Regions from separate parts of the Simplicispira piscis genome, predicted to be linked through region 4. Evidence: predicted binding sites of a transcription regulator. Region 4 holds the regulator's gene; each other region holds the start of a gene.

Region 1 (2,200 bases), on a different contig from region 4:
TGGCGCCCGGCGGGGCGGCTTGCTTGATGAGCATGTCGCGCGAGGGGCCGGCCAGCCCGGTACCCAGGCCCGCCAGCGATGTCACGGCCAGCACCGCCATGCCGGGCAGCACGCCACTGCCTGCCAGCACCAGCAGCGCGGCCGAAGCCATCAGGCAGATGCCGATCACCCTCTCCAGCCGCTCCACGCGGCCCACCAGAAAGCCGCCCACCACCATGCCGGCGGCACCACACAGCATGTAGCCCGTCACCACCATGGCCGTGACGCTCAGCGGCAGGCCGTACATCTTTTGCAATGCAGGGCTGGCAAAGCTCTGGATGGCGCTCAGGGCACAGGTGCTCCAGAAGAAGAACGAGAAGCACATCCACACCGAGGGCAGGCGCAGAAATGCCATAGGGTGCTCGGCGGGCGCCGCGGCGCCGCCCTTGGCCTGGTGCGCCCAGCGGCCCTGGCGGTCGTCAATGGCCGCGCGCTGCCACAGCAGCAGCGCCAGCACGCAGACGGCCAGCACCGCCGCCGCAAAGCAGGCCGTGCGCCAGGAGCCGGTGGCTGCGGCGATACCCGCCATGAAAACAGGTGCAGCCGCCCAGCCCAGGTTGCCGCTGATGCCGTGCACGGAGAAGCCATGGCCCAGGCGCTGGGGCGATACGCGCTTGTTCAAAATGGTGAAATCCACCGGGTGAAACGGCGCATTGCCCAGCCCGGCCAGGGCCGAGGCCAGCATCAGCCCGGCATAGCCCTGCGCCAGCCCGGCCGATACAGCCGCCAGGACAAAACTGCACAGCGCCAGAAACAGCACGGGGCGCGCGCCCACGCGGTCCACCACAAAACCGGCCAGCGCCTGCCCGACGCCCGAGACCACGAAAAACACCGACACCAGCAGGCCCAGCTCCGAGTAGCTCAGGCCAAACTCATCAATCAGCCAGGGAAACAGCGGCGGCAGTAGCAGGTGGAAAAAATGCGAGGTGCCATGCGCCAGACCAATGAGGCCGATGGTGTGTGCATCTTTGCGCAGGGGGACAGGGCCGAGCGTGCCCGCAGTAGTCGTGGTCATGGGACGGATCTTAGAACTTGTCCGCAAGCTTTTCCTGGTGGGGGTTGTGGGGCGCAGCATGCGGGCAGACCCGCAGCCGACTGGCGCGCGGGCGTTTTCTCGGGGCCAGGCCACGCCTATGCGCCAATAGCCCCACTCCAAGCAGGGCATACGTTGACTTGCGTCAACGTAAAAAGGCCTTCCGGCCCGCACAATAACCTTAAATAATTTGTGTATTTAACCGGGAGCGACTGCCATGAAAGCCTTGACCGACCTTTTCTCGACCGACTATGGGTTGATGAGCATCATCGGCATCGCCATGATGCTGGTGGGCATTCTGGCGTTTGCCGTAGTGATCCGCCGCAAGATGAATGAGCCACCCCAGGACCAGCGCGGCTGAAAATTCCTCTCTGCAGAGACACCCGCAGGGCGATCGGCCATGGGCACGGGGCTGCACCTGCGGCGCCCCCCCTGTGACGCCCTGAGGCGTTGGCTGGGCTCGGCGCAGCAAGCATCCTTTGCGCCCGGCACCGCCTGAAAACTACGGGTTTTGCCGAAAGCAAACGGCATGGTCTGGCGCAAAATGGGGCGCGCTTCCTTGGCCCGCTGCCTGCCCGTGGGTGCTCCTATCCAAGACCTGGAATGGAGACACGCGCATCGATACCGGCCCAATGCAGCCTCCGAAAAAACGCAAACCCGTTTTTGAAAGGCATGCCATGCAACAGCTGATCGACGACCTGCGTCTGTCGCGTAAATTCCTCTTGGTGGGTCGGCTGATCCTGGCCATGCTGGCCGTGCCCTTGGGGCTGGTGCTTTCGACCGGCCTGGCGTCTTTGGCCCGGTCGGCGACCGCACTCTCCGGCGTGGCCCCGGCCATCGCGGCCGCACAGGAAATTCAACTGATGCAGCTGCAGCGCGCCCCGCGCGAAGCGCTGCAGGCGCGCTCCACCGAGCAGCGGGTGCGCAAGAGCAGCAACAGCATTGCCACTGGTGCGAGCGAGGTGGCGACGGGTAGCCTCGACCTGCCTCAGCGCACCGAAGAACAGGCGAGCAACCTGGAGCAGCTCGACCAGGTCACGCAGCAAAATGCCGCGCTGGTGGAAGAATCGTCCGCCACCGCCGACAGCCTGGACCAGCACGCACGCCAGCTGGTGGCGGCCGTGGGCG
Region 2 (2,200 bases), on a different contig from region 4:
GCACGTTGAGGTTGTAGACCAGCTCCTGGATGCACTGGCGCACGCTGGCGTAGTTCATGGCATCGACCCGCACATAGGGCGCCATGTAGGTGTCGAACGACGAAAACGCCTGCGCGCCGGCCCACTCGTTTTGCAGCGTTCCCAGGAAGTTGACGATCTGCCCCACGGCGGAACTCATGTGTTTGGGTGGCCCGGCCTCGACCTTGCCGGGCACGCCGTTCAGGCCTTCGTTGAGCAACGTGCGCAGCGACCAGCCCGCGCAGTAGCCGCTGAGCATGTCGAGGTCGTGGATGTGGATGTCGCCATTGCGGTGCGCCTCGCCAATTTCTGGCGTGTAGACGTGCGAGAGCCAGTAGTTGGCCGTGACCTTGCCCGCCACGTTGAGGATCAGGCCACCGAGCGAATAGCCCTGGTTGGCGTTGGCGTTCACGCGCCAGTCGGCGCGGGTGAGGTATTCGTTGATGGAGGACTCCACGTTCACCAGCGTCTGGTGGTCGGCGCGCAAGGTGGCGTGGCGGTCGCGGTAGGCGATGTAGGCGCGGGCGGTGGCCAGGTGGTTGGCGGCGATCAGGGTCTGCTCGACCACGTCCTGGATCTGCTCGATGCCCGGCGCTTCGCCATGGAAGCGGTGGACGAGCACCTTGTCCACCTGCGCGGCCAGCAGGGCGGCTTCGTCGCCCGCAAATTCGCCGGTGGCGGCGCCTGCACGCTCAATGGCCGAGAGGATCTTGCGGGCGTCAAAAGGGGCGCGCTCTGCGCTGCGTTTGATGACCTCGCGGGGCAAGGCGGTGACCGGGGTATCCATGGGCGTCTCCATCGTTGGAATGCAGCAAAACACTACATATAGCGTTCACAATACATTCAACACACTACAGGTAGTTTGATGAAGAACAAACAAGCCCGCCACGGCAAGGCGCCGAGGCGGGCCTGGAACGGGCCGGAACACCTTGCTGGGCGCGGCTTACAGCGCCTCGATGCGCGGGTAGAAGTCGTGGTTCTCGCGCTGCATGCGTTCGTGCACCATGCGCAACACCTGGTTGGCATCGTCGCGAAAGCCCTGCTCGTCGCGGCGCACGCTCTCAGGCCGGTTCCAGCGGCGGGCAAAGGCCTCATAGGCCTGGGCAATGGGGCCCATGTCGCGCTGGTACTGCTGGCCCATGCGGGCCAGTTCGGCATTGCTGCCGCGCTGCAGGGCTGGGTACAGGGCCTGGTCTTCTACCGCCAGGTGCAGCTTGATGGTGGAGCTCATGGTCACCACCAGCCGGGCGATCTCGGTGGCGTTGTGCGCTACCCCCGCGTGCGCCAGGCGGCGCAGCGTGGCAATGCTGCCCAGAATGTTGACGTGCTGGTGCTTGAATTTGTCGATGTTCATGGTGAAAGCTCCCAAGGGTGATGAAAACAGGGGCACGTAGGCATGAAGCCGCCGTGGACTGCTACTCTTTTGCACACTTCGGGCCAGCCCAGGCCGCCATAAGAATCAAGGGTTTACACCAATCGCGGTTATCTTTACCCTCCAAATCAATGGTCATTGATACCATCGAAGGGTTATGAATACCCTTTTTGAAGCCCCCTGGCTGGCCGACCTGACCACCGAATTGCCGCCCAACGTGCGCCTGCAACGCCTGATCGGCGGCCTGCGCGCACACTTTTGCTGCGGCGCCGTGGCCCTGCTGCGGCTGGAAGAAGAACACCTGCGCCCGGTGGTGGTCGATGGCCTGGTGAGCGAATCACTGGGCCGCCGTTTTGCCGTGCACCAGCACCCCCGCCTGGCGGCCCTGCTGGCACGCAGCGAGGTCACCTGCTTCGACCACGACAGCACCTTGCCCGACCCCTACGACGGCCTGCTCGACGCCCTGGTGGGCGAACCCCTGCCAGTGCACGACTGCATGGGCGTGGCGCTGCGCATGGACGGGCGCCCCTGGGGCGTGCTGACGCTCGACGCGCTGCAGACCGGCACCTTTGACGACGCTGCACGCGCTGCGCTGGCGCAGTGCGCGGTGCACGTTGAGGCCGCCATCCGCATGACCCGCCTGGAGCAGGAGAACCAGGCCCTGAGCCGCGCCGGCAGCCCCTATGCGGGCGACGCCACCGACGAGCCCGCACTGCGCGCCGCGCTGGACGAGGGCGAAATCCTGGGCCAAAGCGAAGTGCTGACGCGCCTGCTGCAAGAGATGAAACTGGTCGCCACCTCGGACCTGCC
Region 3 (2,200 bases), on a different contig from region 4:
GGTCACTCTCAACGGCACCGCGCCTTCGGATGCTGCACGCGAACGTGCCGCCGCCATTGCGCGGGAGGTGAAGGGTGTCACCTCCGTCATCAACCATTTGACGGTGTGAACAAGCGCGGGTGGCTGCGCGCTACCATGGCGCCATGAAAGATACCGCGCCCGACCTGTCCACCCGCATTGTTCACCATTCTTACCAGCCCCCTGTGGGCTTTGCGGCGCCGCAGCCCGGCGTTTTCAAGGCATCCACTGTCATATTCCCCAGCGTTGCCGCACTGCGCACGCGCGAGTGGAAAGACAAGAGCGGCTATACCTATGGGCTGCATGGCACTCCTACCACCTTCACCCTGGAAGAACGCTTGTGCACGCTCGAAGGTGGTTTGCACTGTGTGCTGGTGCCCAGCGGACTGGCGGCGATTGGCAATGTCGCCCTGGCGCTGCTCAGGGCGGGCGATGAAGTGCTGGTTCCCGATAACGCTTACGGGCCGAACAAGGCCATGGGTTCGACCACTTTGGCCCAGTTTGGGGTGCGCCAGGTGTTCTACGATGCACTGGATACTGCCGATCTGGCTGCCAAGATCACGCCTGCGACCCGTCTGGTCTGGCTGGAGGCACCCGGCTCGGTGACGCTTGAATTTCCGGACCTGTGCGAGCAGGTGCGCATTTGCCGCGCCAACGGGGTGCCCACCGCGCTGGACAATACCTGGGGCGCGGGCCTGGCGTTTTCACCCTTCGACCTGTTGGGTGATGGCAGTGGCAGCCTGGCGGTGGATGTGTCCGTGCACGCCCTCACCAAGTACCCCAGCGGCGGTGGGGATGTGCTCATGGGTAGCGTTATTACAAGAGACCCTGCCTTACACCATCAGATCCAGCGCACCCACATGCACTTGGGGCTGGGCGTGGGGGCTAACGACGCCGAGGCCATACTGCGCGCGCTGCCGAGCATTGGCCTGCGCTACCGCGCCCACGACCAGGCCGCGCGCACCCTGGCTCGGTGGATGCAGCAGCAGACCCCTGTGGCCCAGGTGCTGCACCCCGCATTGCCCGATTCGCCGGGCCATGCCCATTGGAAAGCCCTGTGCGGTGCAACCCGGGATGGCGAAGGCCTGGCTGCTGGCCTGTTCAGCGTGGTCATCGATGCGCGGTATTCCCAAGCCCAGGTGGATGTCTTCTGTGATGGCCTGGAGTATTTCAAGCTGGGGTACAGCTGGGGCGGCCCTATGAGCCTGGTGGTTCCCTACGAGCTGGGCAGCATGCGCAGCCAGCCCTCGCCGCACCTGCGGCCGGGCACCTTGGTGCGGTTTTCCATGGGGCTGGAAGCCGTGCAGGACTTGCAAGCCGATGTGGAGCAGGCCATGCAGCGTGCCTTTGGTTGAGGCTGCATGTGCCTTCCATCAACAGACTGAAAGAGTAGGGTATCGGTTGAGATAGATCAAGAAGCAGCAATGAGGGCATACATTGGGTGAACAACCCCTGGATGCCATGACGACCCACACTGCCTCTGACCGCGACACCCAACCTATTGTCTTGCAGGCGTTGCGTTGGGCCGACCCTTGGCGCTGGCTGCAGCGCGGCTGGCAGGACATGCGTTGCGCCCCGGGTATTGCCTTGTTCTATGGCGCCTGCTTTTGGGGCATGGCACTGCTGTTGGGCTGGGTGTTCCGGTCGCGGCCTGAATATGTCATGTCGATGGCCAGCGGCTGCTTGCTGTTGGGGCCTTTTTTGGCCATGGGCCTGTACGACACCAGCCGCCGCCGCGAGGCAGGCTTGGAGCCTGAGCTGGGCCAGTCCATTACCTGCTGGGACAAACACATGGGCAGCATGGGCATGCTGGTGCTGGTGCTCATCGTGCTGGAACTGCTTTGGGGCCGGGCGTCCCTGGTGGTGTTTGCTGTGTTCTTCAACACTGGCATGCCCTCCACCACGGGCGTGGTGCAAGCCATTTTCAATCTGCAGAACTGGAGCTTCGTCGCTGTTTACACCGTGGTGGGTGGCGTTTTTGCGGCCATCGTGTTCTCCGTCAGCGTGGTGTCCATCCCCATGATCCTGGACCGTGACACCGATGCACTCACCGCAGGCATCACCAGCATGCGGGTGGTGGTGGAAAACACCGGAGTCATGCTGCTCTGGGGGGCATTGATCACGTTGCTGGTGGTGGCGTCCATGGTTTTCTGGGGCGCAGGGCTGCTGCTGGTCGGTCCCT
Region 4 (2,200 bases):
GTGTCTTTCACGGTCACCGTGGACAGGGTGGCCGCGTTATCGGTGGTTTGGGCCCAACTGCCCATGGACGCTGCGAGCATCAGTGCGCCCAGCGGAATCAGGGCCTTTTCAGCGGCAGGGGAATATGCGTTGTGCAAAAGCGTTGCGGAACGCTGCTGCGTGGGTTTCTTTGCCAAAGTGGCCTCCGTTGGTTGGAAATGCAATGGACACCGCAGAAGGTGTCGCCAAGGTGGAGCGCTAGGCAGTGGCTGGCAAAGGCGTGGCTGTGCGGGTATCGCGCACAAGGATGTTAAATCAAACAATAGTCATTATCATTCGTGTTGATGTATTTTCGCCACAGGATCAGATCAAACAGACGAAAAAAAGCCGGCAAAGCCGGCTTTGGGGAGCGCAGTCGCTCGTTATTTCACGTGCTTGCCAATCAGGCCGGCCATTTCGAACATGGACACCTGGGGTTTGCCAAAGATTTCCTTGAGCTTGGCATCGGCATTGATCATGCGTTTGTTGGCGGCGTCCTGCAGGTTGTTGGCCTTGATGTAGACCCACAGCTTGCTGATGACCTCGGTGCGTGGCAGCGGTGCTGCACCCACGACAGCCGCCAGGGCGGGGCTGGGCGTCAGGGCTTTCATGAACGCGGCGTTAGGGGTGCGCTTCTTGGCGGGAGCAGCGGTCTTGGCAGCAGCGGCTGGTGTGGCCGGGGCTTTTTTTGCAGTTGCCATGTTGGGAATTTCCTTGTTGGGATGGGTCAATGCACCAGCGAAAACCTGCTTTTCCACTGGCATACGGAATGCTACTGGTAAAAAATCGGCTTTCCAAGCGGGTTCAGGGTTTTTTTGCTTCGCCATGTTGCAGCATTGCGATGGCGACGCTCTTGTGGGCGCGCTAGTGACAGGCTTGCTGGCTATTGACGATGCGTTTGAGGGCATCGGGGCTCAAAATACGCACATGGCGCTGCTTGACCTCGACAATGCCTTCTTCCACAAATTTTGAGAAAGTGCGGCTCACGGTCTCAAGTTTCAGGCCCAGGTAGCTGCCGATTTCTTCGCGCGTCATGCGCAGCACCAACTCTGACTGCGAGAACCCGCGTGCATGCAGGCGCTGCACCAGGTTGAGCAAAAAGGCGGCCAATCGCTCTTCAGCGCGCATGCTGCCCAGCAGCAACATGACGCCGTGCTCACGCACGATCTCGCGGCTCATGATTTTGTGCACGTGGTGCTGCAGGGCGTTGACTTCGCGCGACAGTTCTTCAATGCGGTCGAAGGGCATGACGCAGACTTCGGCGTCTTCGAGGGCCACTGCATCGCAGGTATGGTGGTCGTTGACGATGCCGTCCAGGCCGATGATCTCGCCGGCCATTTGAAAGCCTGTGACCTGGTCGCGCCCGTCCTCGGTCGCTACGCAGGTCTTGAAGAAGCCTGTGCGGATGGCAAACAGCGAGGTGAACTGTTCGCCATTGCGGAACAGCGTGGTGCCACGCTTGATCTTTCGCCGTACCGCCACGACATCGTCAATGCGCTTGAGTTGTTCGTCGTTCAGACCCACCGGCATGCACAATTCACGCAAATTGCAGTTCGAACACGCAACCTTGAACGCCTGGGGTGTCATGTGAACGGGTACCTGTCCGGTTTCAGACAGAGCGCCCGACGACTCGTCGGCATGGGATGCGGGGACGATGGAGATGCGGGTTGGGGCTGACATAAGTCAAATTATCACCCATTCTGCATTTTTGCCAGAACAGAGCCAGTAGCTCCAACAGGTGCTTGACCAAAATCAAGATTCGAACCGCTAATCTGGGGCACATTAGAAAAGCCAGCTAGGAACCTAAATGACTGTTGTAACCCCTGAATTGCTCACCCGGTTTGATGTATCGGGACCCCGTTACACCTCGTACCCCACCGCTGACCGCTTTGTTGATGCCTTCGGTGAGGACGAATACGTGCTGGCCCTGCAGCAGCGCAGGCAAAGCGCCGTGGGCAAGGCCTTGCCCTTGTCGGTGTACGTTCACATCCCGTTTTGCGAGTCGCTGTGCTATTACTGCGCCTGCAACAAGATCATTACCAAGCACCATGATCGTGCTGATGTGTATCTGCGCTATTTGAACCGCGAGATTGAGTTACACACGGCGCACTGCGGCGTGGGCCAGGTGGTCAGCCAGATCCACTTGGGTGGCGGCACGCCCACCTTTCTCTCCGATGAGGGG

What was found. Region 4 encodes FNR, which switches genes on or off when oxygen is low (the NO sensors DNR and NnrR bind a similar motif). Its sites were predicted from a motif close to TTGATNNNNATCAA; they were not measured.
Region 1: a site for FNR is predicted at 1,208-1,221, ahead of ACYVOC_RS15175 (DUF3149 domain-containing protein). Genes of this name have one in related genera too.
Region 2: a site for FNR is predicted at 881-894, ahead of ACYVOC_RS14885 (ribonucleoside triphosphate reductase). Genes of this name have one in related genera too.
Region 3: a site for FNR is predicted at 1,420-1,433, ahead of ACYVOC_RS01900 (DUF2189 domain-containing protein). Genes of this name have one in related genera too.

Annotation. Positions count from the first base shown of each region.
Region 1 is NZ_BAAGQN010000019.1:63,219-65,418, forward strand. It holds gene ACYVOC_RS15170 (MFS transporter) at 1-1,054, opposite strand, end outside; gene ACYVOC_RS15175 (DUF3149 domain-containing protein) at 1,290-1,433, shown strand; gene ACYVOC_RS15180 (hypothetical protein) at 1,750-2,200, shown strand, end outside.
Region 2 is NZ_BAAGQN010000019.1:5,995-8,194, forward strand. It holds gene ACYVOC_RS14885 (ribonucleoside triphosphate reductase) at 1-805, opposite strand, end outside; gene ACYVOC_RS14890 (hemerythrin domain-containing protein) at 962-1,372, opposite strand; gene norR (nitric oxide reductase transcriptional regulator NorR) at 1,548-2,200, shown strand, end outside.
Region 3 is NZ_BAAGQN010000004.1:136,668-138,867, reverse strand. It holds gene ACYVOC_RS01910 (BON domain-containing protein) at 1-109, shown strand, start outside; gene ACYVOC_RS01905 (PLP-dependent transferase) at 144-1,373, shown strand; gene ACYVOC_RS01900 (DUF2189 domain-containing protein) at 1,480-2,200, shown strand, end outside.
Region 4 is NZ_BAAGQN010000027.1:22,137-24,336, reverse strand. It holds gene ACYVOC_RS16915 (TonB-dependent receptor) at 1-176, opposite strand, end outside; gene ACYVOC_RS16910 (SWIB/MDM2 domain-containing protein) at 402-719, opposite strand; gene fnr (fumarate/nitrate reduction transcriptional regulator Fnr) at 883-1,605, opposite strand; gene hemN (oxygen-independent coproporphyrinogen III oxidase) at 1,826-2,200, shown strand, end outside.